2 linked regions of the Magnetofaba australis IT-1 genome follow. The protein of the gene in region 1 interacts with the protein of each later gene in a pairwise test. Links are inferred from orthologs where the notes say so. Each region holds a gene or a part of one and is shown on either strand. Other genes may lie near its edges. The genes, in order: leuS and ligA.

Region 1 (15,484 bases):
AAATTAAATAATCTTAAAGTTACAGTTGGTTTTTCAAACTGGTTTACTTATTTTCTCCACAACATCGGAAGGGCTGGTAGACTCGGAAAAATAAGAAGCAAAAAATACGAAAATATGATAGAGAATTATATTAATATATTGGATAGAATGGGGATAGAGTTGGTGCTGTCAGAGGGTGATTTTGACGGTAACTTGATAAAAAAACACGGTAGGAAACATGACTGGGTATTTGTTTCAGATAAAATGCTCGTAGAATTTAAATCTCAGAGTAGAATGGGGAAGAATATAACTTCAGACGAATCACAGTATGATAAGCATATTGATAATATTAGCCAGTTTTGGAGGGTTAGATTCTTCTGTGACAAGAACCCATATATTGTGTTTGGTATATCATTGAACTCATCTGTAAATCCACGTTTGGCGCGTGCATTCTTGGAGCGTGACTGTCAAAACCGTCCCCAGGCCACAGACTTCGCTACGCCAGAGTTGTGGGAGACATTCCAAGAGCGGGTGAAAGAGCTGGAGAAAATCGTCAAAGAGGACGACGCTAAGAAGGCCAAGCAGAAACAAGCGGCAGAGGCGAAGCAGTAACCGTTCATCCACCAAACAGGATAGCGCTGAAGAGCCCGCCCGGCTGCGCCGATAGGAGATCTATACGCCCAGCAGCGCCGCAAGGCCGCCAACCTGCCCCAGGACGCCCCATGCCCCAGTCGCCCAAACAGCCCAAAGCCCGCCGCATCATGCGGCCCGCGGACGCCCATGCGGCGCAGATCGACGCCGAACTCAACCAGATGCTCAAGCCCGACTCCGCCGTGGAGGCCAATCGCCTCTGTCTGGCGTGTGGCCTGTGCTGCAACGGCTCCATCTTCAGCCGCGTGGGCATCGAAAAACGTGAAGTGGAGGCCATCGCCGCCATTGTCCCCGTATGGGAGCAGGAGAGCGGCGATGTGGCCTTTTCACAACCCTGCCCAGCTTGGACCGAAGGCAAGTGCGGCCTCTACGCCGTGCGCCCGGGACGCTGCGCCAGCTACATCTGCAAGTTACAGGGATTGGTGATGAATGGCGCGGTGAGCGGCGCAGCGGGAGAGAAAATCGTCGATGCGGCGGTCAAGCAAGCGGCGGCATTGCGCGACCGCGTGGCCGCTTATACCGGCAAGGAGCCGCAAGCGTTGAATCTGCGGCAGTTCCACAAGGAGTTCCACCCCAAGGCCATGAAAAAGGCCAAGAGCGGCGAGTTGACCCTGATGGAGCAGACGTTGGTGCGCGAGTGCTATCTGTTTCTCAAGCTGCAGGATCGCTACTTCTCCGAAACCAGCCTGATCAAGCAGTACGCCTTCATCCTGCAGCAGATCGACTATTTCGCCAATGGCGAAGGGTAGGCGTTACGCGACCCCTTTGGCCATGTGATCATGGCGCAGCAGCAGGAACAGCGGCAGGCCCAGCGAGAGACCCACACAGCATGTGCCCAAAATTGGTAGCCACACCCGGGGCAGGCCGATGCGGCGCGCCTCCACGATCATGAAGGGAATCAGCGCCACTGCGGTGATCAGCACGTCGGCCCAGGCGAACAGAGAGAGTTGGCTGCCCATCACCTCGGCGTAGAGGGCGGGCAGATCCAGTCCATGATCCGATAGCCAAAGGAAAAATTGGCTTAGTGGGATGAGCGTTCCGGCAATGCAGACGGCAATATAGAGAGTGCGCATCGGGATTCTCCAAAATTATTCAATAAGTTGTTTTTCAGAATCAAAATGTTTCGGCCTGCGCTGACGTCGGCGCGGATCGCTGGCATCCGTTCAGTCGGTTTTTCAAACTGGTTTGCGCAAAAATTTCGTCGCTTCCGACGCAAACACTTTTACTTTGTATAGGTTGGCGGGTTCTACTGCATTCGCTCCTGTCGGCTGCGCCGACAGATCGCTCACTGCCGTTTCCCCGACGGCCTCCTTGCAGGCTTCTGGTTTCTCGCTTCTCTTTGGGCTTTTGCTGGCTCGGCGATTGTTCAGTGGGGAAACGGCCAAAGACAACGGCAAAAGCCACGGCAAACCGTGGGGCGCTGCCCCACACCCCGCTGGGGTCGCGGACCCCAGACCCCGCCTGCGGCCAGCCGCAGGCCCCTTACACAGCGCTAGGACGCCCAGCGTCACGCAGACACTGGGCGCCCCGTGCCGGTTGCTGATTACAGTACGCCGCGCTCCACCAGCGCCGCCCTTGGGCTCACATGCAGCCGGTTCAGGCCCAGCTTCTTGTCGCTGATGCCCATGGCGCAGCCCAACAGTTGCGCAAAGTTCATCTCCGGCAAGCCCACCTCCCGGCCCACCGTCTTCTCCGCAATGCCCTGATACGCGCCCATGGCCATGTCGCACAGCGTGCATGGGGTGATCATCACCTCCGCGCGCGCGCCCTTGGCGCTCTCCAGATTCTTCATCACCATGCCGCGCATCTCATCGGCATCCGACAACATGATGTGGAAGCCGCAGCACTTGTCACGGCCATCGTAGCTCACCGGCTCGCCGCCCATGGCTTCGATCAAACGGTCCAGATGGTCCGCCTTCTCGCCCGCCTTCTCAGTGGCGAAAATCTCCGATGGCCGCAGATTGTGGCAGCCGTAGAACGGCGCCACCTTCATGCCGTTGAGCGGTTTGGAAATCTTATTCTTCACCTGCTCCAGGCCCACCTCTTCGGTCAGCACCCAGGCCAGATGACGCACCTCAATGGAGGCCTCATAGGCTCGCACGCCGCCCTGTTTGAGCACGTTATTGATCTCGTCGAGCAGATCCGGCTCGTTCTTGAAGCGGTAGTTGGCGTGGGAGAGGGTCTGCGTGCAGGTGTTGCAGATGGTCAGAATGTCGCGCCCGGCGGCTTCCGCCTCGCTGAGAATGCGCGCGGCCACTGACAGCGAAAACGCCGGTTTGCTCTCGCGCAGACTCACCGCGCCGCAGCAGGTGGCTTTGGGCATGGCGTGCAGGGTGATGTCCAGGCGTTCGCACACGGCGCGGGCGGCCCAATCGGCCTCCTTTTGCACCTGTTTGGCGGCGCACCCGGGGAAATAGCTATAAGCCTTCTCGGCCATGGGGCTCTCCTTGAATATCAATGTCCGGCAAGAAGCGGAACATTGGAAAGGTCGTTCTCTCAAGGTTGAATACCGTTACGATGTGACGGTATTCAACCAAACTTGAAACAAGCGCGGAGTAAAACTAACGAGGGTCCAGGGAAATCATTTCCCTGGCGGGTCGAGGGCGGCGCCCTCGTGGGTCCAGGGCAAAGCCCTGGCCGGGTCTGGGCCGGAGGCCCAGCCTCTTTCATCTTCCCCCAAACAACCCGCTAATCCCTCGTGACGCCCACCTTACCCGGCGTCGCTCACAATCGCTTTGGTCTCCACGTCGACCGGGTTCTTCTCCAGGTGCTCATAGATCTTCTTGAGCTCCTCCACATCCTGGGCCTTGTGGGGGAAGGGCGAGGGGATCTTGCCCTTCTTCATCAAGTGCAGCGCATCGCCCATGGCGCCGATGGTCCCGGCGATGCCCACGGAGCGTTGCAGGAGGGTGAACTCGTTGAGATCGCCCACGGTCTGGATATCGCCGTGGAACGCCTGCGCATGGCGGGCGCCGACGCTGTCCAGATAGCCCTTGTCCATGGCGCGGGTGCGCAGCTTGACAATGGCCTCCATGGGCTTCACGTCTTTAGGGCAGACCTCCACGCACATGGTGCAGCGCGAGCAGGACCACACGCCGCCCTCCATCTCCGAGAGAGTCCCCAGACGTCCGGTCTTCTGCCCCTCGCGGGGGTCGGAGACGAAGCGGAACGCTTTGGCCAACGCCGCGGGGCCGAGGAATTTGTCGCTCACCTCGGCCACGGTGCAGTCGGAGTAGCAGCAGCCGCACATGATGCACTGGGTGACGTGGTTGACCTGATCGAAGGAATCCGCGCCGATCTGCAGGGCGGTCTCCGCGCCCTCCTCCAGATAGGGGGTGATGGCGTGGACTTTTTTGAAGAACTTGCCGATGTTGACGGCCAGATCCTTGAGCACCGGCTGGTTGCCCATGGGCGCCAGGGTGACCACGTTGTTCTCATCGGCCACATCGCCGATGTGGGTCTTGCAGGCCAGGCGGGTCTTGCCGCTGATCTTCATGGCGCAGGAGCCGCAGATGGCCGAGCGGCACGACTGCCGATAGGTCACCGAACCGTCGTGTTCGCACTTGACCACTTCCAACAGGTCGAGGATGCGGGTCAGCGGTTTGGCGGGGAGTTCAAAGTCGTCCCAGCGGGTGGCCAGAGAGCCGTCCGCTTGCGGGGTGTTGCGCTGAATGCGCAGGGTATAGGTGATTTCGCTCATGCTGTTGTCTCCTCCCGACCCGGCGCGTTAGTAGACGCGCTCTTTGGGCGTATAGGCCTCTTTGCCCACGGTGCGCACCCCCTCGTAGTCGAGACGAATAGTCCCGGAGGGAGCGTCCCAGAACGCCAGGGTGTGCTTGCGCCACTCGGCGTCGTCGCGTTTGGGGTAGTCGTTGCGGCTGTGGGCGCCGCGCGACTCGGTGCGGTTGAGCGCGCCTTTGCTGATGCACTCGGCGATATCCATCAGGTGACGCAGCTCAATGGCGCGCACCAGATCGATATTGAACACCCGCGACTTGTCGTCCACGTGGATCTTGTCGTAGCGGGCGCGCAGTTCGGGCAGCATCTCCACCACCTTCTTGAGGTTCTCCTCTTCGCGATAGACGCCCACATAGAGGTTCATGGCGGTGGCCATCTCTTCGCGCAGTTTGGCGTGGTTCTCGCCGGTGTCGGGGCGCGCCAGAATCTCGTTGATGTTCTCCTCCACCTCGGTGATGGCCGATTGGGGGAACTCCTTTTGCGTCATTTTGGCGATGGCCTCGCCGCAGGCGCGGCCAGTGACCTTGCCGAAGACGATGGTGTCCAGCAGGGAGTTGCCGCCGAGGCGGTTGGCCCCGTGCACGGAGAGGCACGCCGCTTCTCCCGCCACATAGAGGCCGGGGACGGGGGTGAAGCCCAGTTTGTCGGCGCGGATGCCACCCATGCAGTAGTGTACGGTGGGGCGCACGGGGATCGGTTCGTCGATGGCGTCGATCCCCTCCAGATCCAGCGCCAGTTGGCGGATCTGCGGCAGACGCTCGAGGATCTTATCGCGGCCCAGGTGGCGCAGGTCGAGGAAGATGGCGCCCTCATCGCCGCGCCCCTCCAGAATCTCCATCTGTTCGGCGCGCGCCACCACGTCGCGGGAGGCCAGCTCCAGCTTGTTGGGGGCGTATTTGGACATGAAGCGCTCGCCATCCTTGTTGATCAGATAGCCGCCTTCGCCGCGCGCTCCTTCGGTCACCAGCACGCCGCTGCCGCGCAGGCCGGTGGGGTGGAACTGCACGAACTCCATATCCGCCAACGGCGCCCCGGCGCGCAGCGCCAGGCCCATGCCGTCGCCGGTGCAGATGGTGGCGTTGGTGCTGGATTGATAAACGCGGCCAAAGCCGCCGGTGGCCAGCAGCACGCCCTTGCCCTGCAGGCCGAACACCTCGCCGGATTTCATGTCCAGCGCCACAATGCCGCTCACCTCGCCGTTGGCGTCGGTGGCGATCTTCTGCACGCTACACTCTTCGTAGACCTCCACCCCCGCTTTGACCAGACGCTCCCACAGGGTGTGCAGCAGCACTTGGCCGGTGCGGTCGGCGGCGTAGCAGGTGCGGTCGAAGCTGGCGGCGCCGAACGGACGCTGGGCGATCTTGCCCTTCTCCAGACGCGAAAACGGCGTGCCCCAGGCGTCCATCTCCAGCACCACTTTGGGCGCCTCCTGGCACATCAGTTCGATGGCGTCCTCATCGCCGATGAAGTCGGAGCCCTTGACGGTATCGTAGGCGTGGGATTCCCAACTGTCCTCCGGGTCGATGGAGGCGTTGATGCCCCCCTGCGCGGCGCAGGAGTGACTGCGCAACGGGTGCACCTTGGTGACGATGGCCACGTTCACGCCCGCGTCCAATGCCTCGATGGCCGCGCGCATGCCCGCCAGACCCGCGCCGACGATGATCAGATCATGACTCTTCATCTTGCCTCCGCATCCAGCCGCCTACAGAAACCACGCGCCTTTGCAATCCATCAAAAGCCCGCAGCCGATATAAATTTGTGTGAAAATCAAATAGACCACTACAACGCTGTTTGTGTCAAAAAGATTTGCTTTATGGCATAAAGAATTTTTAGGACCAATGCCCCCTATTTTTATATCGAAGCAAAACCGAGCTTATATCGGAGCGGAGCTTAACAGGCCCAAGCAAAGGGGAAATGGCAATCCGGCGCCCGGCGTGGTAAAAAGATGGGCTCCAAATTTGAATTCGGCGCAGCTTTGCACAAGCGCGCCGCGCTTACGGGATTCAGCACCACAACACGAAGAGCGCCATGGACAGCAAGTACAACCCGCAGGCCATTGAGGCCAAGTGGCAAAAGATCTGGGATGAACAGAAGACCTTCCGCGCCAGCGAGACCGACGGCAGGGATCCCTTCTATCTGCTGGTGATGTTCCCCTATCCGTCGGGGCGCATCCACATGGGCCACGTGCGCAACTACGCGCTGGGCGACGTCATTGCGCGCTATCAGCGCATGCGCGGCAAAAACGTGCTGCACCCCATGGGTTGGGACGCCTTCGGCATGCCCGCCGAGAACGCCGCCGCCGCCAATAACGTGCACCCCAAGGATTGGACCTATCAGAACATCGCCCACATGCGCGATGAGCTGAAGACCATGGGCCTCTCCTATGATTGGGAGCGCGAGCTGGCCACCTGCGACCAGGACTACGCCCACGCTGAGCAGGCGCTGTTCCTCAAGCTGTATGAGAAGGGGCTGGTGTATCGCAAAAAATCGGTGGTGAACTGGGACCCGGTGGACCACACGGTGCTGGCCAACGAACAGGTGATCGACGGCTGCGGCTGGCGCAGCGGCGCGCCGGTGGAGCGCAAGGAGCTGTCGCAGTGGTTCTTCCGCATCACCGACTACGCCGACGAGTTGTTGGCGGATCTGGACAAGCTGGGCGGCTGGCCGGAGACGGTGCGCGCCATGCAGGCCAACTGGATCGGCAAGAGCCACGGGGTGGAGTTCGCCTTCCAGCTGGAGGGGTATGACGATACCCTGCCGGTCTACACCACCCGTCCCGACACCCTGATGGGAGTCACCTTCTGCTCCATCGCCGCCGAGCATCCGCTGGCCAAGGCGCTGGCGGCAACCAATCCTGACGCCGCCGCCTTCATCAAGGAGTGCCAGGCCGCCGGCACCAGCGAAGAGGCGTTGGAGACCCAGGAGAAGAGGGGCTTCGACACCGGCATCAAAGCGATCCACCCGGTCACCGGCGAGAAGGTCCCGGTGTTCATCGCCAACTTCGTGCTGATGGCCTACGGCACCGGCGCGGTGATGGCGGTTCCGGCCCACGATCAGCGCGACTTCGAATTCGCCAAAAAGTACGCCATCCCCATCAAGGTCGTGATTCAACCCGAAGGGGAGGCGCTGGACGCCGCCGCCCTCGCCGAGGCCTACACCGGACCGGGAACCCTGGTCAACTCCGGCCAGTTCGACGGCTTGGACAACGAAACCGCCAAGCAGAAGGTGGCCGAGTACTTCGAGCAGCGCTGCATCGGCAAGGCGACGGTGAACTTCCGTCTGCGCGACTGGGGCGTCTCCCGGCAACGCTACTGGGGCAACCCCATCCCCATGGTCCATTGCGACGCCTGCGGCGTGGTTCCGCTGCCCCCCGAGCAGTTGCCCGCCGCGCTGCCGCCGGATGTGAGTTTCGATCAGCCGGGCAACCCGCTGGAGCGCCACCCCACCTGGAAGCACATCGACTGCCCCAAGTGTGGCCAACCCGCCCGCCGCGAGACCGACACCATGGACACCTTCATGGAGTCCAGCTGGTACTTCCTGCGCTACTGTAGCCCCGACATGGGCGCCGAACCGCTGGATCTGAAGCGGGTCAACCACTGGATGCCGGTGGATCAGTACGTCGGCGGCATCGAACACGCGGTGCTGCACCTGCTCTATTCGCGCTTCTTCCACAAGGCGCTGCGCGATGTCGGTCTGGTGGAGTGCGACGAGCCCTTCACCCGCCTGCTGACCCAAGGCATGGTGCGCAAGGACACCCACAAGTGTCCCGCCCACGGCTGGCGCTATCCGCGCGAGGTGAAGCAGGATGATGAATTCCTGCGCTGCGTGGAGTGCGATAGCGAGATCATCGTCGGGCGCAACGAGAAGATGTCCAAGTCCAAGCACAATGTGGTGGACCCTAAGGAGTTGCTCGACGGCTACGGCGCCGACACCGCGCGTCTGTTCATGCTGTTCGCCGCGCCGCCGGATCGCGATCTGGAGTGGAGCGACTCCGGGGTGGACGGCGCCTGGCGCTTCCTCAACCGGGTGTGGCGTCTGGTTCATGCTTTGATGCAAGTTGCGCCCGGGGCCAAACCGGCTAGCGCCACCCCCGCCGACGCCGATCTGAAGGCGTTGCGCGGGCAGGTCCATGCGACCATCGCCAAAGTGACTGACGACTTCGAACGGCAGTCGTTCAACACCGGCATCGCCGCCATCATGGAGCTGGTCAACGCCATCAAGATCGGCGATGCGCCGCTGGCTGGCGAGGCCGCCGGGGTGATGCGCGAGGCGGTGGAGACGGTGGTGAAGCTGCTGAGCCCGTATGCGCCGCACATCGCCGAGGAGTTGTGGCGGGAGCTGGGCTATGCGGATGATCTGTGCAACCATGCTTGGCCGGAAGCCGACGCTGAGGCGTTGGTGAAGGACGTCATCACCATCATCCTGCAGGTCAACGGCAAGTTGCGCGACCGTTTGGAGGTGGCCCCGGACATCGCCAAGGATGAGCTGGAAAAACTGGCCCTGGCCAATGACAAGGCGGCGGCGCACATTGAGGGCAAGACGGTGCGCAAAGTGGTGGTGGTGCCGGGTCGTTTGGTGAACATCGTGGCCAATTAATCGGCCCGCGCTAAAGTAAAAGTGTGTGCGTGACTCACTGCGAGCTAGCGCTGAGTAATGGGCCGTCGGCTGGCCGACGGCGGGGTCTGGGGGCCGCGCCCCCAGCGGGGTTTGGGGCGGCGCCCCAAGGTTTAGGGGAGCTCGAGGGCTCCGCCCTCGATATCTTATCGTTTTCAAGGTTGTTCGCTCTGTAGCGCCGAATGTGTGCGTGACACAGGGCGAGCTAGCGCTGAGTAATGGGCCGTCGGCTGGCCGACGGTGGGGTCTGGGGGCCGCGCCCCCAGCGGGGTTTGGGGCGGCGCCCCAAGGTTTAGGGGAGCTCGAGGGCGCAGCCCTCGATATCTTAATCTTCCCCTCAATGTTTTCACTTTTCGATAATTAAGCCTGGAGAGCTCCTGTGGCTTTGAGCAAACGCCTGTTCCTCGTGCTTCTGACCCTGCCGCTGGCGGGTTGCTTCGGCTACCACTTTCCGGGTTCGCCGTCGGCGCGTCTGCCGGAGGATCTGCAAGGGGCGGTGGCGCGCATCGCCGGGCCGGGGGCGACGGCGCACCCGCGTTTGGCGCGCCAGCTTCAAGAGCGCATCATCAACCGGCTGGGGCTGCCGTGGAGCCGTTCGGACGGCAATAATCTGATTCTCACCATCCACATGGAGCCGCTACAGCGGGATCTGCGTTTGGAGAACCAGGCGGGGCGGGCCGACCACTATCGGGTCACCGCCAGCGCCCATGCGGCGCTGGCGCAGCCGGGCGCGGCGCCGAGCAAGACGTGGCCCTCGGTGCGAGGCTCGGCCACCTATTATGAACTCAATGTGGCCACCGCCAACCAAGTGGCGCGGGAGCAGGCGGAGAACGAGGCCATGGACCAGTTGGCTGACGCTCTGGTGGCGATGCTCTCCACCCGTTTGAACGCCTCGGAGCCCGCCACGCCGTAATCAGGCGCGGGGGAATCCTGCAAATCACCATCTGGTTATGTAGATTATTTCGTCAGGAAATGGTCTTGGATATGATCAGGGATATATTGAATTTACACGATTTTCCGCAAAATTAAGCTCTCTGTGTCCGCATTGAGGCGGAGCGCTTTGCTGCAGTTGCAAAACTTCTACACCTCCCTCCTGTATTTCCGGTTCAAATCCTGGCCCTGTTCATGCTAAGCTATGTGGCTATTAGCACAGCCGAGGTTCGTTGCGTAACAGTTGAGAATAGAAGCGATTCTTTTTCTTGTTTTGCGCAGAAGCGCGTTGTGGGCGAAAAACGCTCCCACAGCGGCTCGTCTTGATTTGACCACTCGTTTGATGTCAACAGGTGACCGGTATGCCCAATCTGCAAATGGCGCACAAAATTCTACTTGGATTTCTCGCGCCCGCCCTGATTCTGGTGATCATGGGTGTGTGGAGCCATTTCGTCAGCTCCGGGGTGGCGGAAAAGACCCACACCGTGCGCGATGTGAGCTTCCGTCTGGCGCTGCTGGCTGCAGAGACCAAAACCAACGTGGTGCAGGTGCAGCAGTGGCTGACGGATATCTCCGCCACCCGCGGCGCCGAAGGGTTTGATGACGGCTATGGCGAGGCGGAGAACTACGCCAAGTTGACGCTGAAAAATCTGGACGAATTCAAGCACACCTTTGGGCAGATGGGGAAAAACGCCCAGATTGCCGAGGTGGAGAAGATTCGCCTGGCGTTCCTGCCGTGGTACGAAGCGGGCAAGGCCATGGCGCAAGCCTATATCGACGGCGGCCCCGCCGAAGGCAACGTGCAGATGGGCTCGTTTGACGAACAGGCCGAACGACTGCAAGCGGTGCTGGAGCCGTTTTTGGCCGCGCAGATGAAAAGCGCCGATGGGCTGCTGACGGAAGTGGCCGACGATGTGGACAGTTTCAACCATGTGCTGATCTCCATTTCGATCTTCGCGGTGATCCTGGTGGTGATTCTGGCGCTGTTCATCTCCCGCCGTTTGAGTCAGCCCATCAACATTATCGTGGATATCATCAAATCCATGGCCGATGGCGATCTGACCACGCGTTCGCATCTGGCGGACCGCGCCGATGAGATCGGCAATATGTCCTACAACGTCAATCGTCTGGCGGAGAATCTGGCGGGCAACATCCGCACCATCAACCTGCAGGCGGCCAATATCAGCGCGTTCGTGGGCGAGATCGTCACTCTGCGCACCGGCTTGGGCGAGAACAATCGCTCGCTCACCGCCATCGCCGCGCAAGTCTACGACGAGAACCAGACCCTGACCGGGCAGATTACCGAGATTCGCGGCAACGTCAGTCAGGCGGTGCAGAACCTCGACGAACTCTTTGCCGCGTTCCAGGACGTCAGCGCCGGGGTCTCCACCATTGCTGGCGGCGCCGAAGAGGCCAACGCCAATGTCAGCGCCATGGCGCAATCGGCGCAGAACATGTTGGGCGATGTGGGCGATGTGAACACCCGCATGGGGCAGATGAACGGCGCCGCGCAACTGGTCTCCTCCTCCGCACGCGAAGTGCAACAGTCCCTGCAGGGGGTGCGTCAACGCTGTCAGGCCGCCGCCGCCGAGTCGCAACAGGCCAATGGTTTGGCGCGTAGCGCCGCCGATGTGATGACCCGTCTGTCGGACTCGGCGCGGGAGATCGACAAGGTGGTGGAGATCATCAACGACATCGCCGAGCAGACCAACATGCTGGCCCTGAACGCCTCCATTGAAGCCGCCGGGGCCGGTGAGGCGGGCAAAGGCTTCGCCGTGGTGGCCAACGAAGTCAAAGGGCTGGCCTCGCAGACCGCCGAAGCCACCCGCACCATCTGGCGGCAGATCGACGAAATCCGCTCCCTGGTGGGCAGCGCTGAAGAGAACACCCGTGAAATTCGCGGCGCGGTGGGCCGCATCGCCAGCGCCAACGAAGAGATCAATCAGGCGGTGGACGAACAGGGCCACGCCACCGATGAGATCGTCTCCTCGTCCACCTCGCTGACCAGCAGCTCCGAACAGGTGCTCGGCAGCATGGTGTCGTTGCAGTCCGCCGCCGAAGAGGTGGCCCGCGCCGCCGACGAGGCGGCCAAGGGCGCCCACGAGATCGCCACCTCCACCGAACGCATCGCCGCCTCCAATACCCAGATGGAGAGCAAGGCCAAAGAGGCGGTGGACGCCACCAACGCCATTCAGCGCGTGGTGGAGGAGACCAATCAGGTGGCCGAACGGGTGCGCGGTCGGGTGGAGGAGACCCAGAGCGTGGTTACCGCCATGCGCGGCTCGGTGCAGATGTTCAACGCCTTGAGTCTGGTGGCCACCGAGGTGAGCGACGCTCTGTATGCGGCGCAGTCGCGCATCGACGTGGGCAAAGAGCCCTATGATGTGCGCAAGATCAAGAGCACCGTGCTGGCGATGATGGCGCAGGTGAACAAGGCGGTGACGCTGATGAATCCCGCCATGGCCTCACGGGTGGCCGATCCCAACTGCTGTTCGCTGGCCAAGTGGCTCACCGAAGAGGCGCCCGAAGAGATGCGCGCCCTGCCGCTGTTCCAGAAGATGCTGGAGACCGCCGGACAGTTCCGCAAGACCGCCGCCGAGATCGTGCAGATGATCCACTCCGGCGATCAGGCCGCCATCGAATCGGCCATGCGCTTCTTCCAGGAGCTGCGCTCCACCTTCTTTGACCAGCTCGACCAGCTCTACATCGGCCGCACCCAGGACAAACACGCCCTGGCGCCGGCCATGCGCTGGCGCGATAGCCTATCGGTGGGCGTGGCGCAGATGGACGTGGATCACAAGCAGTTGGTGGAGATCATCAACGAACTGCACGCCACCCTGGAGCATAAACTGGGGCAGTCGGTGATTCGTGAACTGCTGGAGAAGCTGGTCAACTACACCGCCACCCACTTCAAGCGCGAAGAGCGCCTGATGGAGGAGCACAACTATCCGCAACTGGATAGTCAGAAAGCGTCCCATGTGAAATTTATCGCCTATGTGCAGGAGCAGTTGGGCGTGCTGGACAAAGGCGGCGTGGATGAGAGCCAGTTGCTGCACCTGTTCAAGTTTCTACAGGATTGGCTGGTCAAGCATATCCAGCATGAGGATATGGAGTACAAACCCTTCTTTGCCGACCTGGGCGTGAACTGATTCGCCGCCGCAGGAACCGCGCGCCATGAAGCTCAAAGAGCAGGAGCTGGCCGGACGCCTGAAGAAAGGCGAAACGCCGTGCGTGGTGTTGCTGTTTGGGGCGGAGCAGGGGCGCATTGCGCGTCAGGCCCAGGCGCTCTCCCTGTGGGCGCTGGGCGGCGACGCCGACGCTGATTTCGACGCCGAGAGCTTTCAAGCGGGGGAGCTTAAGGATGACGACGCCATCTCCCGCTTCTCCTCCAGCCTGCGCGCGCTGCCGTTTCTGGCGCCGCGCCGGTTGGTGCGTCTGAAAGAGGCGCACACCCTGCCCGCCGCTGCGCGCGAAGAGCTCAAACTCTATTTAAAAGATCCCGCCGACAGCACCCTGCTGCTGATCACCGCCGGCGAACTCGAAGCCAAGAACGCGGTGCGCAAAACCGTGGAGGGGATGGACGCCGGATGGGCGGCGCCGTTCTATCCATTGGAGGGGGCGGCGTTTACCCAGTGGATCGAACAGACTCTGCGCGCCAGCGGCTTCGCGCCGGAGCGCGACGCCCTGGAGCTGCTCACCGAACTGCTCACTGGCGACACCCGCGCCGCCGAACCGGAGTTGGAGAAGCTCAAGAACTATGTGGGCGAGCCGGGTCCGGTGCTTGTGAGCGATGTGGCGGCGGTGGTGAGCAACGCCTCACTGCACAGCGGGTTTGAACTGGTGGCGCAACTGGTGGCTGGCAATGCCCCCGCCGCGCTCAACACCATGGCGCGGTTGTGGGAGCACGACGCCGAACCAATCCCCCTGCTGGGGCTCATCGCCGCGCGCATCCGTCGCATCGCCATTGCGCAGACGCTGCTGGCCGAGGGCGCACAGCCCAAGTCCATTGCGGGAAAATTGCGCATCTTCTGGAAGGAGCAGGACGCCTTTTTCGCCCAGTGCCGACAGCTCTCGCCCCGGCTGTTGGCGGCGGCGCTGGAGCAGTGTCTGGAGGCCGACAAAGGGCTCAAAGGGATGGATGGCCGTCCGCCGGAGCAGGTGATGGAGAGCCTGGTTATGGCGCTGGCGTCGCTGTTTGGCGCTCGCGGGCGTCCGCAATCCGGTTCCGGTAGCTCCAGAAGAGGATAAACACCACCACCAGGCCGATGGCGGCGAGGAAGTTGACATGCCCGCCAAACGGCGCAAAGGCGAAGCCCCCCCACAGCGGGCCCAGCACGCGGCCCAGGGCGCTCATGGATTGGAACAGCCCCATCATCACGCCCTGATGCTCGGCGTTGGTGTTGAGGCTGACCAGACTCGACAAACCGGGATTGACCAGACCGGCGCCCACAGCGGTTAACGCCAGCGATCCCAGCAGCATGGCGTAGTCGCTGGCCATACCCAGCAGCAGCCAACCCACAAACACCAGAATGATGCCGATGCGGGTGAGCTTCTTTTCGCCCAGTTTCGGCGCCAGACGCCGCACCAACCCGCCCTGCACCAGCACCATGACGATGCCCACATAGGCGAACAGTTTGCCCGCCTCATACATCGCCTGCGGCTCCCGCCACGCCATCACCTCCTGCGCCCACAGCGGCAGCACCACCTCAAACGAGGCGAACAGGGTGACGTAAAGTCCGCCCAGCAGGCACAGCGCCAGCGCCGCCGGATAGCGGCCAGCGGTGCGCCACGGCTCCAGCGACAGCGGATGCGGACGGCCGCGATTCTCGCCCCCCGCCTGCTTGGTTTCGGCCAGTAGGAAGATGGCGGCAATGGCGTTGAGGAGGGTGACCGCCGCCGCCGCCAGGGGCGCGGCGCCCGCGCCGTGCTGCGACAACAGACCGCCCAGCGCCGGACCCACCACAAAGCCCAAGCCAAACGCCGCACCGATGATGCCCATGCCCTGGGCGCGCTTCTCCGGCGGCGTGAGGTCGGCCATGGCGGCCTGGGCGGCGGCGATATTGGCCCCCATCACCCCGGCCACCGCGCGCGAGATCATCAAGATGGTGAAGGATTCGGCCAGGCCGTAGATGAGATAGGAGAGCGCCGAGCCGAACAGGCCGATGATCAGCACTGGCCGCCGACCGATGCGGTCCGATAGACCGCCCCACAGCGGCGCGCAGAGGAACTGCATCAGGGAGTAGATCGCCATCAGCCAGCCGATTTCGGCGGGGGAGGCGAGAAAGCGCGGGTCCGAGGCATAGAGCGGCATCAGCGGCAGCACCATGCCAAAACCCAGCAGATCGAGAAATACGGTAAAGAATATGATGCCTATAGAGGCTTTGCGCTGCATATGTCCGCTCCAAACGCGGCGGCGGCCTCCAGAAGGGAGGCCGCCGAAATCTGGCGGGGCGACAACCGGAAAAGAGGGGAGGCGTCGCGCGGAGTCCGTCGATTAGTTGACGTAATGTGTGGCTTGGCCGATGAGGTCGCTATTGATCAAGCGGTGCGCCACGATGCTCACAACATACCC
Region 2 (15,428 bases), on another replicon or contig:
CCCAACGGGAGCGCTGGCCATGGCGGACGAAGATAAGGACCAGAAGACAGAAGAACCCACAGGCAAACGTCTGGCCGACGCACGACAAAAAGGCCAGGTGGTGACCTCCCGTGAGGTGGCTACAGCGGTGCTGATGTTCGCCGCCATGGCGCTGTTCTGGTTGCAGGGCTCCAATCTCTGGCTCTCCCTGCAAGAGAAGATGATGTTTCTGCTCTCGGGGCAGATTCAAGGCGATCTGACCCAACCGGGCATGATCGTCCTGCTGCGCGAGCTGCTCATCGCCATGTTGGTGGATCTGGCGCCCTTCTTTGGCGTATTTGTGGTGATGGCGGTCCTTTCCGCGCTGATTCAACACGGCTGGCTGTTCACCTTCGAGCCGATTCAGCCCAAGCTCTCCAAACTCAACCCCATTCAAGGGGTCAAGCGTCTGTTCTCCATGCGTTCGGTGGTGGAGGCGATCAAATCCGTCTTCAAAATCATCATCGTCGGCATCGCCGTCTATCTGGGGGTGAAGAACAACACCGAACAGATTATGGGATTGGCCGACACCACCATTGCGGAGATGCTCTCCACCCTGGTCTCCGACTCCTTCGCCGTGATGTGGCGGGTGACGGTGGCGTTCATTCTGATGGCGATTTTCGACTTCATCTATCAGAAGTACGAACACATCAAAGGCATGCGCATGACCAAGCAGGAGGTCAAAGATGAGATGAAGCAGATGGAGGGTGATCCGCTGCTCAAAGGGCGCATCCGGCAGATTCAGCGCGAATTGGCCCAGAGCCGCATGATGCAGGAGGTGCCCAAGGCCGATGTGGTGATCACCAACCCGACCCACTACGCCATTGCACTGCGCTATACGCCCGGCGAGATGAGCGCGCCCATGCTCATCGCCAAGGGCAAGGGCCATATTGCGCTGCGCATTCGCGAAATCGCCGAAGAGAACAACATTCCCCGGGTGGAGAACCCACCGCTGGCGCGCACCCTCTATCGCGACGTGGAGGTGGAGCAGGCGATTCCGCCGCAACTGTTCAAGGCGGTGGCCGAAGTGCTGGCCTATGTCTACAACCTGCGCGGACGCAGCGAACAGATGGCGCAGCGGGTGCTGCATCGCAACGCTGTGCATCGGGAAACCGCTTGATTCTCCTCTTCTGATCACCTTACTGTGAGTAAGGAATCAAGGGTCAACCCAGGAGTCGCGCCATGCCCACCGCAACGCTCACCAGTAAAGGACAGATCACCCTGCCTAAGGCGGTGCGGGACCATTTTCACCTGCATCCAGGCGATAAGGTCTCTTTCCAACTCACAACGGATGGCGCGGTGATTCTCACGCCCCTAAATGCGGATATCACGGAATTGGCGGGTATTCTGCACCAACCCAAACGCGCGCCGGTAACACTGGAACAGATGGATGCCGCCATCGCCACAGAGGCAAAAAAACAGGCGCGATGATTGGTCTGGACACCAACGTTCTGGTTCGATTCCTCACTTGGGACGAACCAACACAGGCGCAGCAGGCGACGCAATACATTCAACAACACTGCACGCCACAAACGCCGGGACGCATCACCCTGATTGTGATTTGTGAGCTGGTCTGGGTGCTCAGATCCGCCTATGAAATTTCCCATGGGGATATTCTCGACACCATCGAACGCATCGCCAACGCCGCCTATTTTGATGTAGAGCGGATCGACCTACTGCGCGCTGCTTTGGTTCAAGCTCGAGAGAATACGCTGGATCTGCCGGATTGTCTGATCGCTCTGAGCAATCAACAGGCGGGATGCCGTCACACCATCACGCTGGACAAACACGCGGCCAAGCACAATCCATTCTTTCACCTTCTCAGCTGAAACAGCAGGATATGGACGCCGCAGAGGTCTATGATCAGGCGTTGCGCTGGCTTACGCGACGCGACTACGGCGCCCGCGAGTTGGTGAGTCGTTTAAAGCAAAACGGCGCTTCCCACCAGGATGCGGAATCCGCCTTGGCGCGTTGTCAGGAGTTGGGCTATCAGGATGACGCCCGCTATGCGGCGATGATGGTCAAAAGCCGCCTGGGACGCGGCCAAGGCGCCCAGCGCATTCGTCAGGAGTTGCGCGCCAAAGGGGTGGCCGACGGCGTCATCGACCTGGCTCTGGATGAGGCGCTGGAGCGTCCGGAGAACGATCCCCGGGAACAGGCGCTGCAGGCGCTGATCAAACGCTTTGGCGAAGCATCCACGACAGATCGGCGGGAGATCAAACGACGCTATGATTTCCTCCTGCGGCGCGGATTTGACAGTGAGACCATTCGTAGCGTTTTAGGGCTCTGACGCCGCCCGCTTCCTTGTGGTATACTTCCCCGTTTTTGAACGATCCAGCCCGTGACCTGTGCGCGGCGCGCCCTTGTCAAGCGTATGAGGCAGTCATGACCGGCAATGAGATTCGCAAACGGTTTATTCAATATTTTCAGAAGCATGGACACACCCATGAGCGCTCTTCCGGGTTGATTCCACGCAACGACCCCACGCTGATGTTCACCAACGCCGGCATGGTGCAGTTCAAAAGCGTGTTCCTCGGCGAAGAGAAGCGCCCCTACACCCGCGCGGTCACCTCGCAAAAGTGTGTGCGCGCCGGGGGTAAGCACAACGACCTGGAGAATGTGGGCCGCACCGCGCGTCACCACACCTTCTTTGAGATGCTGGGCAACTTCTCCTTTGGCGACTACTTCAAGAAAGAGGCGATTCCCTTTGCCTGGAGCTTCGTCACCGAAGAGCTGAAGCTGGATCCGGCGCGTCTCTTGGTCACCGTCTACAGCGAAGATGACGAAGCCTTCGACATCTGGACCCAGGACGTCGGTCTGCCGCCGGAGAAGGTGATCCGCATCCCCACCAACGACAACTTCTGGTCCATGGGCGATACCGGTCCCTGTGGTCCCTGCTCGGAGATCTTCTACGACTACGGCCCCAGCGTGGCGGGCGGTCCTCCCGGCTCGGAGGATGAGGATGGCGACCGCTTTGTGGAGATCTGGAACCTGGTCTTCATGCAGTATGATCGCGATAGCGACGGCAATCTCAATCCGCTGCCCAAACCCAGCATCGACACCGGCGCCGGTCTGGAACGCATCGCCTCGGTGATGCAAGGCAAGCAGAACAACTATGACACCGATCTGTTCCAACCGCTGCTGCGGGCGGCGGGCTCCATCGCCGGAGTGGATTATGTCAGCTGCTCCGATGAGCAGCGCGTCTCCCTGCGGGTGATCGCCGACCACATCCGCGCCGCCTGCTTCCTCATCGCCGACGGCGTGCTGCCCTCCAACGAAGGGCGCGGTTACGTGCTGCGGCGCATCATGCGTCGCGCCATGCGCCACGGCAAACTGCTGGGTATTGAACAGCCCTTCATGCATCAACTGGTGGAGGTGCTGGCCGCGCACATGGGCGACGTCTATACGGAGCTGGCCGAACAGCGCAACGCCATCGCCCTGATCATCGAAACCGAAGAGAAGCGCTTCGCCAAAACCTTAAGCGCCGGTCTGAAGATTCTGGAGGAGAACGCCGCCGGTCTCAAAGCGGGCGACGTGCTGGATGGGCAGACCCTGTTCACCCTGTATGACACCTATGGCTTCCCACTGGACCTGACCGCCGACATTCTGCGCGACCGCAACATCGGCGTGGATGAAGAGGGCTTCAACGCCCATATGGCCGAACAGCGTAAGCGCGCCCGCGCCGCCTGGGCCGGCTCGGGCGAAGAGAGCGTTGGGGCCATCTATCACGAAGTTCAGGAGAAGGTGGGCGGCAGCGAATTCCTCGGCTATGTGACCGAAAGCGCCAGCGGCGCAGTGGCGGCGCTGGTCAAAGAGGGCGCGTTGGCGGAGTCCCTGGCCGAGGGCGACAAGGGCTCGCTTATCGCCAACCAGACGCCGTTCTATGGCGAGTCGGGCGGTCAGGTAGGCGACTCCGGCGTGATCGAAACCGCCGATGGCGCGCGCTTCATTGTCACGGATACACAAAAACCGCTGCCCAACCTCATCGTGCACCATGGCCATGTGGCCAAAGGCGCCATCAAAGTGGGCGAAGCGGCGGAGTTCAACGTCAACACCGTGCGCCGTCATCTGATCCGTCTGCACCACTCGGCCACCCACCTGCTGCACCATGCGCTGCGTCAGGTGTTGGGCGAGCATGTGAAGCAGGCAGGCTCCCATGTAAGCGATGGCCGCATGCGTCTGGACTTCTCCCACTTCCAGGCGGTGACGCCTGCGGAGTTGAATGAGATTGAAGATCGCGTCAACGCCGCCATCAGCGCCAACGCCGCCCAAGAGACCACGGTGATGACCCCCGATGAGGCAGTGGCCGCCGGGGCCATGGCGCTGTTTGGCGAGAAGTATGGCGATGAGGTGCGGGTGGTGCGCATTGGCGACTCATTGGAGCTGTGCGGTGGCACCCACGTGGGCCGCTCCGGCGACATGGGGGTGTTCCGCATCGCCAGCGAAAGCGCCGTGGCGGCTGGTGTGCGCCGTATTGAAGGCGTGTGCGGGCCGGTGGCGCGGGAGACCTTCCGCAATGAGAAAGAGGCGCTGATGAGCGCCGCGCAACTGCTCAAAACCCGCCCGGACGCTCTGGCTGAGAGCATCGAAAAGCTGCTGACCAAGCAGAAGGAGCTGGAAAAAGAGCTGGAGAAGATGCAGGCGGCCAAAGCGGGCGACATGGTGGGCGATCTGCTGGCCAAAGCCGTAGAGGTGGGCGGCGTCAAACTGCTGGCCACGCAGATTGAGGGCGTGGAGTCCAAAGCGATGCGCGATCTGCTGGACCGTCTGCGCGATCAACTGGGTTCCGGGGTGATTCTGCTGGCGCAGGCGGGGGAGGACAAAGTGGCCCTCATCGCCGGGGTGACCAAGGATCTGACCGGCAAAGTCAAAGCGGGCGATCTGATGAAGTTCGCCGCGCCCCACGTGGGCGGCAAGGGCGGCGGACGTCCCGACATGGCTCAGGGCGGCGGCAGCGATCCGGCGGGGATTGCGGCGCTGCTGAAGGCGGTTCCCGGTTGGTTGGGGGAACAGCTCGGCTAAACTGAAATTTGATAAGTGCGGAATCCAATCGGTCATCTTCCTAGGGAGATGGCCGATTTACGTTTCGGCAAGCGAAACCCAGGATTGCACAAAACGACCAAAATGTTTGCGTGACGTCGGTGGAGCTTGCGCTAACTATAGTCGCTTGAATCCAGAATGACACACATCCAAATCGCTCAATGTTTGCGTGACGCAGGCTGAACTTGCGCTGACTATGGGACAAATTTCCAACGGAAATTTGTCGGGATTCTTAAGGGTCTGTGACCCTTAAGCGGGTGTGGGCGGAGCCCACGGTTTGGATGTTGACCTTGGGAGCTCGAGGGCATAGCCCTCGATATCTTTCAGCGCCCAAATGTTCACTATTGAATGCTAGCGACTATATTGGCCGCCGACTGGTCGGCGGCGGGGTCTGGGGCCTGTGGCCCCAGCGGGGTTTGGGGCGGCGCCCCAAGGTGTGGAAGTTGGGAGCTCGAGGGCGAAGCCCTCGATATCTTTCATCTTCAACCCGATTGACTCAAAGTGTCTCCAACCAATCAGCCAAACGCCGATTGGCTAACTCTTCAATGCGCGGATGCATCACATAGTACTGCCGTCCCTGCTCTTGAAGTTGTGGTTCGGGGGTTAATGCGCCATCGCGCAATCCCCGCAGCGCGTCAAGCATGCACTCCCACATCATGCGCTCCAGACGGCGGCGGATGAGGGCGAAATCATCCTCCGGCAACACCTGGCACACCCGACGCAGCAGAATCGGGCCGGTATCCACGCCGGAATCCATGCGATGCAGCGTGATGCCCAGATCGGCGCCAAAGGGTTGTGGAGTCGAAAGGACCGGCCACTCCACCACATCCATGCCGCGCCACTGGGGCAGAATGCCCATATGCGCATTGAGCACTCCATGAGGCGCTAAAGAGAGCAACTTCTTGCGGATCAATCCACCGCCGGTAAAGGCGATGACATCCGGCTGCGCCTGTTGCAGGAAGCCAAGGCAATCGGGGTCATTGTGATCGGCAAAGGTGGCGACGGGAACCTGAGCGACCTGCGCCAGTTGAGAGAGTCCCACACCCTCCAGCCCGCGCGTGCGGGCCAGTGCGGTGAGGGTCTCCACGCCATTGGACACCAAGGTTTCGCCGCGATGGCCAAACACCATCTTGCGTTTGACCTTGCGCAGCAGACGCGCGCCGTCACGACGCAACTCGCTGCGCATGCGCTTCCAGGTCCATGGGGTGCGAATGGCGATGGCGCAGGGGGTGATGTTGGCTTCGTCCTGGAGTTGATGCAGCAACATGCGCGCATAGATACTGCCATCCATGGGCGCCAGGATCGCCACGCGCAAAGGAGCGGAAGAGGGGGCGCTCATTGCGCTTGCTCCCACAGATGTTGAACGGCTTGCTCCTGGGCGGCGATGGCCCACGCCATGGCGGCCAGTCCGGGACGGTAACGGCGGGGAAGGGAGCGGGGGAAATCCCAATCGGTCAATTTCAACGCGCCATTCACAAAGCGCCAATCCAGTTGCCTGCGAGCATACTCCGCCAATGCGGCGGCAATACGCGCGCGCTGCGGCCACGGCATGGACCGACCCGCGCCATCGGCCAGACAATCCTGACGCCGAATCTCAATATGCCGCAATAGACGCTCCATCTGCGCAGCCAAGCGCGCATCGGCATGATTCACCCAGAGGGGAAGAAAGCGCGCCAGTTCCGGCGCCGCGCCGGTTTTCGGCGTGACGATAGCGTCATTGGGTAACGCTTTCATCCAACTTTGCAATACGCTTGTTTGCGACGCTGAATCGCTCGGCGCGATGGATATGGAACAGGACGCATCCACCCATCCGGCCTGATGCCCCCACGTCCACGCCACCATCAAGGCGTGACGCTCATCAGTGTCCAGCGTCTCCACGCCCACGCTGTGACACAGCGCAATGCAGCGCGCAAACAGCTCTTGCCGCTGATCCGGGGTGATCTCCTGCTGCAACGCATCGGCGGCGCGATCCAATACCCACGCCACCCCACGCCGCCACAAAGCGACGCTCTTCTGCTCCACGCTATGCGCCATTAAGCCGACTCCTCCCAGCGCAGAATGCCGCTGCGTCCCTCCAAGCCCTGCAACGCTTCGCCGCTGATATAGAGTTCACCCGGCGGCATGGGCCCTTCGGCGCAGGAGATGACGCCAAACTTAAACAAACTCATGGGACGCCAGCGATCCTTGGTAAAACGATACGCCTCTTGCCAATGGAAACCATCGCGACTGGTCAACACCTGACTCTCATTGCTCAAAATGCCCGGGCCCTCCTCCACCGTGGTGAAGGCGACCATCAGACCATCGCTCAAGGTGGCGCCATACCAGCAGGAGTTATCGACCTTCTGACCCACCTCCAACACACCATCCTGTCGCGATAGGCGGCATGCGTAGTTCTGCGCCAAATTGCTATCGGTCAGCCAACAGATATGCTTCGGCGTAAAAAAGAGCCGCACGGCGCGATAGAGCTGTGTGCCGTCGCCAAACTGATCGACGTGAGCAAAACGATCCCGGGTGCAGTAGAGATAACACTCGCCATCTTCATCCCCCACCGCCGCCCAGATGGCGCTGGGGTCAAATGGATCGCCATACACGCCGTGCACATGACGCGCCTGTCCGGGGGCGAATTCATGCGCGATCTCCCATTGGCTCAGATCCGGCGCAATGCGCCAGATGCGCACAGGCCCGCGCTCGGCGTTGCGAAAGTACTCGCCAAAGTAGATCCAACCATCCGACGCTTCATGGATTCCGCCATGCAGCACGCAGTCGCCCTGAATGGCGAACAGGGGCCGCAAGGAGTGTTTGTGCCCAGCATCAGGATCCGGCAACGCAAAGACCCAGCCGCCACGAATGCCCAGCAGACGCCCCTGACTGGTGAGGAAGAGATTGCACTTGTCGCCGCGCAACACCCGCTGTCCCAGACGGAACCAACTGGCCCAGTCGCGCGGCGAGCAGAAAGGGAAGCGCCCATGACGCCGCCACTGTTTGCCGTCGCCATACAAAATCTCACGCCCGCGCGTGGCCCACAGGCCGCCCTTGGCGTCGCGATGATGCAGAAAGCTGCGTCCTGGCAGCGGAGTAAACGTAACCCTTGGTTGGGCGTTGCTCACGTCGCCCTCTCCTGGCTGAATTTCTGTGAAAATAGTCGCTAGCATTCAAAAGTGAATACAAGGGTGTTGGAAGATATCGAGGGCTTCGCCCTCGAGCTCCCAAGATCAAAACCCACACCGTGGGGCTCCGCCCCACACCCCGCTGGGGGCGCAGCCCCCAGACCCCGCCGCCGACCAGTCGGCGGCCAATAGTCAGCGCAAGACCAACCAGTGTCACACAAACATTGGCCGTTCTGTGCAGTTTTAGTTTTGACTCACGAATTCCGCTTGCCCAAGGATAGCGGGTTTCATGCCAACCCATCGCAATTTCGGTGATGCATCCAATACCCATTGCGCAATTTCATCACAGACGAAGAATGGACCTTAGCGGGTGATTCCCCATAAAATGTGCAGAAATGAAACGTCGTTTCACGCCAATCCGAAAAATCCCCATGCCCAACGCCGCTACGACTCAACGCGCCGCCGAACTGCGTCGCCTGCTCACCGACTACGCCCATCACTACTATGTGATGGATCAACCCAAGGTTCCCGACAGCGAATATGATCGCCTGTTTCGCGAGCTGCAGGCGTTGGAGCAGGAGCATCCCGAGCTAAAAACCGCCGATTCTCCCACCCAACGGGTGGGCGGCGCGCCGCTGGATGGATTCGCCAAGGTGCAACACGTTGTGCCCATGCTGTCGCTGGATAACGCCTTCAGCAATGAGGAGCTGCGGGAGTTCGACCGCCGCGCCCGCGAAGGGTTGGTGGAGTCGGTGGTGGCGGAAATCGCCGAAAACTTCAAAAGCGAACGCGGGCTGACTACGCTGGACTCCCTGGGCAAGGACCCCATGAGTCTGAGCGCACTGGCCAAGCAAGCGCTGCAACTGGCCATGACCGCGTTGCCCACACACCTGACTGACGCGCCATCGCCGCCGAGCAACGCCGAGCTGCTCAGCGCCGGACGCAAAGAGCCGGAGATTCTGCGCCGCTTGCGTCAAACCTTGCTCGAAGCCGTACCGCAAACTCTCACCTATGTGGCTGAACCCAAACTGGATGGTCTGGCCATCTCCCTGCTCTATCGCAATGGCGAATTGGTTCAAGCCGCTACGCGAGGCGATGGACGCGAAGGGGAGGATGTCACCGCCCATGCGCGCACCATTCACGATGCGCCATTGCGCCTCAAAGGGGAGGATTGGCCACCGCTGCTGGAGGTGCGCGGCGAGGTGTTCATGACCCTGAAGAATTTCCGCCGCATCAATCAACAAGCAGAAGCGGCGGGGGAGAAGTTGTTCGCCAATCCGCGCAACGCCGCCGCGGGTTCCTTGCGGCAGTTGGACCCCAAAATCACCGCCAGTCGACGTCTGCGCCTCTTCTGCCATGGTTTGGGACAGGTCACCGACGGCGCGCTACCGGACTCCTATACGGAAATTCTCAACAAATTGCGTCAATGGGGCCTGCCGGTCTGCCCGGAGATTCACACCGTGCGCGGCGCGGATGGGTGCATCGCCTACTTTGAGCAGCTGGGCGCCAAACGCGATAGCCTGCCCTATGAGATCGACGGCGCGGTGCTCAAAGCGGATCGCTTACAGGACCGGCAGCGCTTGGGCTTTGTCGCCCGCGCGCCGCGCTGGGCCATCGCTTGGAAGTACCCGGCCCATGAGGAGATCACCACCGTACGCGGCATCGACATCCAGGTGGGGCGCACCGGTGTGTTGACCCCAGTGGCGCGTCTGCAGCCGGTGCAGGTGGCGGGGGTCACCGTCACCAACGCCACGCTGCACAATTTCAGCCTGCTGGCGCAAAAAGATGTGCGCATTGGCGACCGGGTGAGCGTGCGTCGGGCCGGCGATGTGATCCCCGAAGTGGTGCAGGTGATGCCGCAAACCGATGATGCGCCGCGCAACGCGCCGTTCGAGCCGCCTACCGCCTGTCCCGAATGCGGCTCCCATGTGGCGTTCGATGAGGCCGGGACGCAAAAGGCGCTGCGCTGTGTGGGCGGGCTCAGTTGCCCGGCGCAGGTGCGCGAGGCGGTGAAGCACTTCGTGGCCCGTCGCGCCATGGATATCGACGGACTGGGCGGCAAGTGGGTGGAGAAGTTTCTCGACCTGGGCTTTATCCGCTCCATCGCCGATATCTACCGTCTACATGAGCGGCGCGATGAACTGGAGCGGCTCGATGGTCTGGGGGCCAAATCGGTGGAAAATCTACTGGCCGCCATTGATGTCAGTCGCAACGCCGAGCCGCGTCGGCTGCTGTTTGCCCTGGGCATTCGCGAAGTGGGAGAGGCCACCGCGCGGGCGCTAACCAGCCACTTTGCCGATCTCAACGCCCTCATGGCCGCAGATGAGGCGCAATTGTTAGCCATTGAGGATGTCGGCCCCATTGTGGCGCATCGCATTCTGGATTTTTTCGCCGAGGCGCACAATCGCGAGATTTTGACTCAACTGGATGCGTTGGGCGTCGCCGCCATTCAGGCGCCTTGGCAAACGGCGCCTGCTCAAAACGCCCAAACGGGCGATGAAGCGGACGCGCAGGGGACGCCGTTGACGGGATTGACGGTGGTGCTAACGGGAAGCTTGGAGAGCATGACGCGGGATGAAGCCAAGGATCGGTTGGTTGCGCTGGGGGCCAAGGCGGCGGGGAGCGTCTCCAAAAAGACCGGCTGTGTGGTGGCGGGGGCGGAAGCGGGCTCCAAATTGACCAAGGCGCTGGATCTGGGCGTGCCGGTGCTGGATGAATCGGGACTGGCGGAGTTGCTGGCCGGGCGCATCCCTGACGATGTAAAAGCGCGTATGGCGTGAAATCGTTTTAGATTCTCGAGAACCCAAAACCGCACAGAACAGCCAATGTTTGCGTGACGCAGATTGAGCTTGCGCTAACTATTGGCCGCCGACTGGTCGGCGGCGGGGTCTGGGGCCTGCGGCCCCAGCGGGTGTGGACAGCGCCCACGATTCGGCAGGACTGCCGAATCGGACTCGCATAGCGAGCCCGAAGGGTGAGGGCCATGGATGGCCCGAATCACGGTGTGGAAGTTGGGAGCTCGAGGGCGGAGCCCTCGATATCTTCCATTATCCAAAAACCAAGCATGTCCGATTCTCGGTTTGACTTACTATAATTTCCTGGCGGGGTTTGGGGCGCAGCCCTCAATATCTTTCCTCTTCCAACGCATCCAGCAAAACAATAAAAGTCATACAAATAGATAAAAAAATGGGGAGGGCCGACATGAGAAAGTGCGTCGGTGGATCCTCCCGCCAAGTGAAGGGAAAAGGGAAACGGTATCAACGCATCTTTTTGATGCGCTTGGCGTGTTACTGAGTGTCTGAGGCACACAGGAACCGCCGTGAATTCTTATTCTCTCCTGAAGATTATCAGAAGGTTATGCATAAAAACTCGACAACGAAAGAGACAGTCAAGCAATCAGCCGGAACGCTGTCGACGCAAACACTGCTGCAAGATGGAATCGAAATCGGAGGATTGGGAAGAACCCGGAGAGGTTCGCCCAGACGTCTGATTCAGGCCGCGAGAAGAGATGGGCTGAACCGCGTCAGACGAAGTGTGATCAGACCCGCGTTTGGGCTGATCCAGGATGCTCAGCATGCCAGGATAGGTATACGGATACATGAGCCATTCCCCCATTCCATGGGACCCAAGTCATTTGGGATTTCCATCCATTCCATTGCGCTCACAAAACGTATCGGCAATGGCGTGGTTTGACTTGAGCGAAAAAAGCGAAATTTCTTGCTCAGAGACCAATGATTCGATCGCCTTGAGATATTTTTCGGAATAACAGGGAAGGGACTGAAGAAGTTTTTGCAGGGATTGTTTGAAAAAAACGCTGTGTCAGCACAGGAATGGGAATAGTGAACGCGTTGAACTAATTGCTAGTCAACTCTTTGACAACCTCCAACAGTCTGTTTTTGCTGATGGGTTTGGTCAAATGCATGTTGCAACCGGCATCCAGAGCCTGATTGACATCATTCTGCATGGCAAAGGCGGTAAACGCCACAATGGGGGTGGGGGCACGCTTCTGTTCATGCTCCCAAGCGCGAATGGCGCGGGTGGCGGCGTGGCCATCCATGATGGGCATCTGCACGTCCATGAACACCAGATCAAACTCGTTTTGCTGAAACTGCTCAAACGCTTCCTGGCCGTTTACCGCCTCTGACAATTGCAAGGGAACATTCTTCAGGAAAGCGCGGATCAACGTGCGGTTATCTTCGGTGTCATCCACCAGCAGTAGACGAATCTCACGACTATCGGCATTGAGAATCGGCGCGTCTTCATCCGGTTTGTGACGCCGCAAACGCCGACGATCCAACGAGCGCCGATCACCGCTACGGCGCTCCAACTCAGCGCGTCGGTCCAGTCCACAGCGGCGATCACTGCTGCGGCGATCGGAATCCTGGCGCCGCTCCTGGTCGGTTTTTGCATCAGCCAACGCTTGCGCGTTCTGTTCGCTCTCATCCACTGATTCCGACACAGCAGGCAGTAACAGATGGAACAGGAAGCGACTGCCCTCATCCGGGTTGCTGGACAGATGAATTTCGCCGGACATCTTTTCAATCAACTGCCGACAGATGGATAGACCCAGCCCGGTGCCGCCAAACCGGCGGGTAGTGGCGGATTCGGCCTGCACAAACGGCTCGAATATCGATTGCTGTTTATCCGAGGCGATGCCAATGCCGGTGTCTTGTACGCTGAACAGAATATGGTCGGCAATATCCGGATGCGGACGCGCCTCCACTGAAATATTGCCCTCCTGAGTGAACTTGATGGCGTTGCTGACCAGATTCATCACCACCTGACGCAGACGGTTGGAGTCGCCCAACACCCGCATAGGCACGCGCTCATCCACATTCAGCGTCAACGCCACGCCCTTTTCGCGCGCTTTCATCAAGAACAGGTCCAGCGTACGCGCCAGCACATGACGTGGGTTGAATACGGTGTTCTCCAGATGAAGCTGTCCCGCTTCGATTTTAGAGAGATCCAGAATGTCGTTGATCACCGCCAGCAACGTTTCGCCCGCGCGATGCAACGTTTGCAGGTAGTCGTACTGCTCCTCATCCACCCGTGTCTCCAACAGCAGTTCCGACAGGCCCAGAACCGTGTTGATGGGGGTGCGAATCTCATGGCTCATGGTGGCCAGGAAAGCGCTCTTGGCGTGGTTGGCTGCCTCAGCACTTAATTTGTCCCGCTCCATGACCTCCACACGATCGCGATCAATTAGAATCGCCAACGTACGCGACAGGCTATCGAGCAGCAGTTGATGCGACTCATCCAACGCCTTCTGCCGTGGATCCAGAAACAGCACCAGAACGCCCAGATTGCGCCGCCCGGAGAGCAGCGCAATACATTTCATCCCCTCTACAGGCACATTGTGTTGTTCAAAAGCATATTGCAGGCAGGAGATCTCACAGGTCATCAACTCCACTTGGCCCGAAGCAGAGCGTTCCGGATAAGCGCTGGCGCACTGATCCGACGGCACGTTGGCGCACTGAGCAATGGCCGATTCCGACAACCCATGGTGGGCCATTAATTTCAGATCCTGCGCCACAGAATCCAAAATAAACACCGCGCCGCCATTGGGCTTGGGCAAGCAGCTGGAGTTGATAATCGCTTGTAGAATGGCGTCGAGTCGTTCACTCAGGGGATCGGTGGTCAGACCGATATGCAATAACTGATTGACCAGATTCTGCGCTTCCAGCGCGCGATGCTCCTGCTGTTGCGCCGCGCGCCGCGCTTCGATCTCATACTCCAAACGCGTGTTGATAGTCTGCAACTCCTGGGTGCGTGTTCTGACTTGATCCTCCAGGGTGCGATTGAAGGCGAGAATCTGCGCCTCCTGGCTTTTGCGCAGCGTGATGTCGCGCAGGTGCGCCGCATAGTGGTTGCGCCCTATCAAGCGCATGGGGGAGATAGAGGCCTCCAGTGTAAACGAGCCATTGGCGCGAATGCCCAAGCACTCGTTGTGACGGCTGATCAGGGATTGAATACGGTCGGAGAAGTGATCCGACTCCACGCCGGGCAGCGTCACCAGTTGCGCAAACGACATCTCCTGCAACTGACTCAGGGAGAGTTCAAACAGCGTGGCGGCGGCGGGATTGGCGCGTTGAATCCCGCCCTCTTCATCCAACAACACGATAGCGTCCAAAGCCGAGTCCACAATGGCGCGAATCTGCGCGCTCTGGGCGCTCAACTTGGCCTGACTGCGCTCATGGCGGCAGTAGTTGATATAGGCGTTGGAGTGGTGTTGCAGACGCGCCAGCAGTTCGCTGGAGGCGGGGAGTTTGACCAGATAGTCGTTGGCGCCCATGGCGAACGCCTGCGCCTTGGTGTCGGGATTGTCCTCCACCGACAGCATGATGATGGGAATGTGCGATGTGCGCTGCTGGCCGCGCAGTTTGATCAGCAGGGTGATGCCGTCCTGCCGGGCCATCTGAATATCCAGCAGAATGACCGTGGGCTGAAACGCCTGAATGCGCGCAACCGCTTGCAGCGGGTCGGCGCAGTACTCAATCTGCAGCCCCACCAGACCGCCGATCATACGGCGCAACCCCACCGCCGTGCTCTCCTGGTCATCCACCAGCAGCACGCGAATGGAGTCGTCAAACGGCTCTTCCGCTTCGTGATTGAGGCCGCTGCTCATGGATGGGCGCTCTCCATAGGACTAGATTGACGTTCGCGTAAATACGCGAACACCAAAAAATATTAACAATTAATTAACAAAATTGTGGGTTTCAATCACATCCTATTTACGCAGATTATAAGCGCTTATTCAGCAAAACAAAACCGTTGCATCACTGCATGGTCAATCATTTTACCAAACGCTCGGATTGACGCCCCACCCAGGCGTCATCACGCCATATGCCTGCAAAGCGTTTGCCCTCTGGTGAGACATAAACGCCCAATCCATGGCGCAGATTATTGTGAAACTCTCCCTCATAAACGCCGCCATTGGCCCAGTGATAGACGCCGCTGCCCTGCTTTTTATCGTTAACAAACTGACCTACATAGCGACTGCCTAAGGGAAAAGACATCACGCCGACGCCATTCATGCGCCCGTTGCGCCACTCCCCTTCATAACGCCGCCCATCGCGCCAGATGAACAGCCCCTGACCATGTTTGCGTCCCTTGTGGTAGTAACCGCGATAGACATTGCCATTGGCGAAGCGCACCACGCTGAAGCCCTCCTTGGCGTTGCCGCGCAAACAGGTAAAGCCGGTGGTTTTTTTGGATTCGGGCGGCAGTCCGCGTTTGAGTCGCTCAATGCGTTCGGCGCGGCGG

The links.
Region 2: the proteins of leuS (region 1) and ligA interact in binary tests that used the Escherichia coli proteins (3 or more experiments, as listed by UniProt). The link is inferred for Magnetofaba australis IT-1 from one-to-one orthologs.

What each region holds. Positions count from the first base shown.
Region 1 is NZ_LVJN01000021.1:159,032-174,515, reverse strand. The notes cover bases 6,033-9,180. They hold leuS (leucine--tRNA ligase), read left to right. Parts: upstream 6,033-6,396; coding sequence 6,397-8,964; downstream 8,965-9,180. Other genes in these bases: MAIT1_RS19535 (FAD-dependent oxidoreductase), read right to left, coding at 6,033-6,049. In the rest of the region: MAIT1_RS19560 (pentapeptide repeat-containing protein), read left to right, coding at 1-591; MAIT1_RS19555 (YkgJ family cysteine cluster protein), read left to right, coding at 702-1,379; MAIT1_RS19550 (DUF2834 domain-containing protein), read right to left, coding at 1,383-1,703; MAIT1_RS19545 (CoB--CoM heterodisulfide reductase iron-sulfur subunit B family protein), read right to left, coding at 2,174-3,067; MAIT1_RS19540 (succinate dehydrogenase/fumarate reductase iron-sulfur subunit), read right to left, coding at 3,341-4,330; more of MAIT1_RS19535, read right to left, coding at 4,358-6,032; LPS assembly lipoprotein LptE, read left to right, coding at 9,362-9,895; MAIT1_RS19520 (bacteriohemerythrin), read left to right, coding at 10,275-13,061; holA (DNA polymerase III subunit delta), read left to right, coding at 13,087-14,160; MAIT1_RS19510 (MFS transporter), read right to left, coding at 14,087-15,304; sodium:proton antiporter NhaD, read right to left, coding at 15,407-15,484.
Region 2 is NZ_LVJN01000016.1:41,690-57,117, forward strand. What follows is about bases 8,161-11,252. They hold ligA (NAD-dependent DNA ligase LigA), read left to right. Parts: upstream 8,161-8,560; coding sequence 8,561-10,945; downstream 10,946-11,252. Other genes in these bases: MAIT1_RS05365 (hypothetical protein), read right to left, coding at 8,161-8,165. In the rest of the region: flagellar biosynthesis protein FlhB, read left to right, coding at 20-1,138; MAIT1_RS05335 (AbrB/MazE/SpoVT family DNA-binding domain-containing protein), read left to right, coding at 1,201-1,449; MAIT1_RS05340 (PIN domain-containing protein), read left to right, coding at 1,446-1,847; MAIT1_RS05345 (regulatory protein RecX), read left to right, coding at 1,859-2,308; alaS (alanine--tRNA ligase), read left to right, coding at 2,404-5,040; MAIT1_RS05355 (formyltransferase family protein), read right to left, coding at 5,555-6,397; MAIT1_RS05360 (hypothetical protein), read right to left, coding at 6,394-7,092; more of MAIT1_RS05365, read right to left, coding at 7,092-8,160; MAIT1_RS05375 (response regulator), read right to left, coding at 12,019-14,790; MAIT1_RS05380 (MORN repeat-containing protein), read right to left, coding at 14,957-15,428. UniProt on the Escherichia coli protein: DNA ligase that catalyzes the formation of phosphodiester linkages between 5'-phosphoryl and 3'-hydroxyl groups in double-stranded DNA using NAD as a coenzyme and as the energy source for the reaction.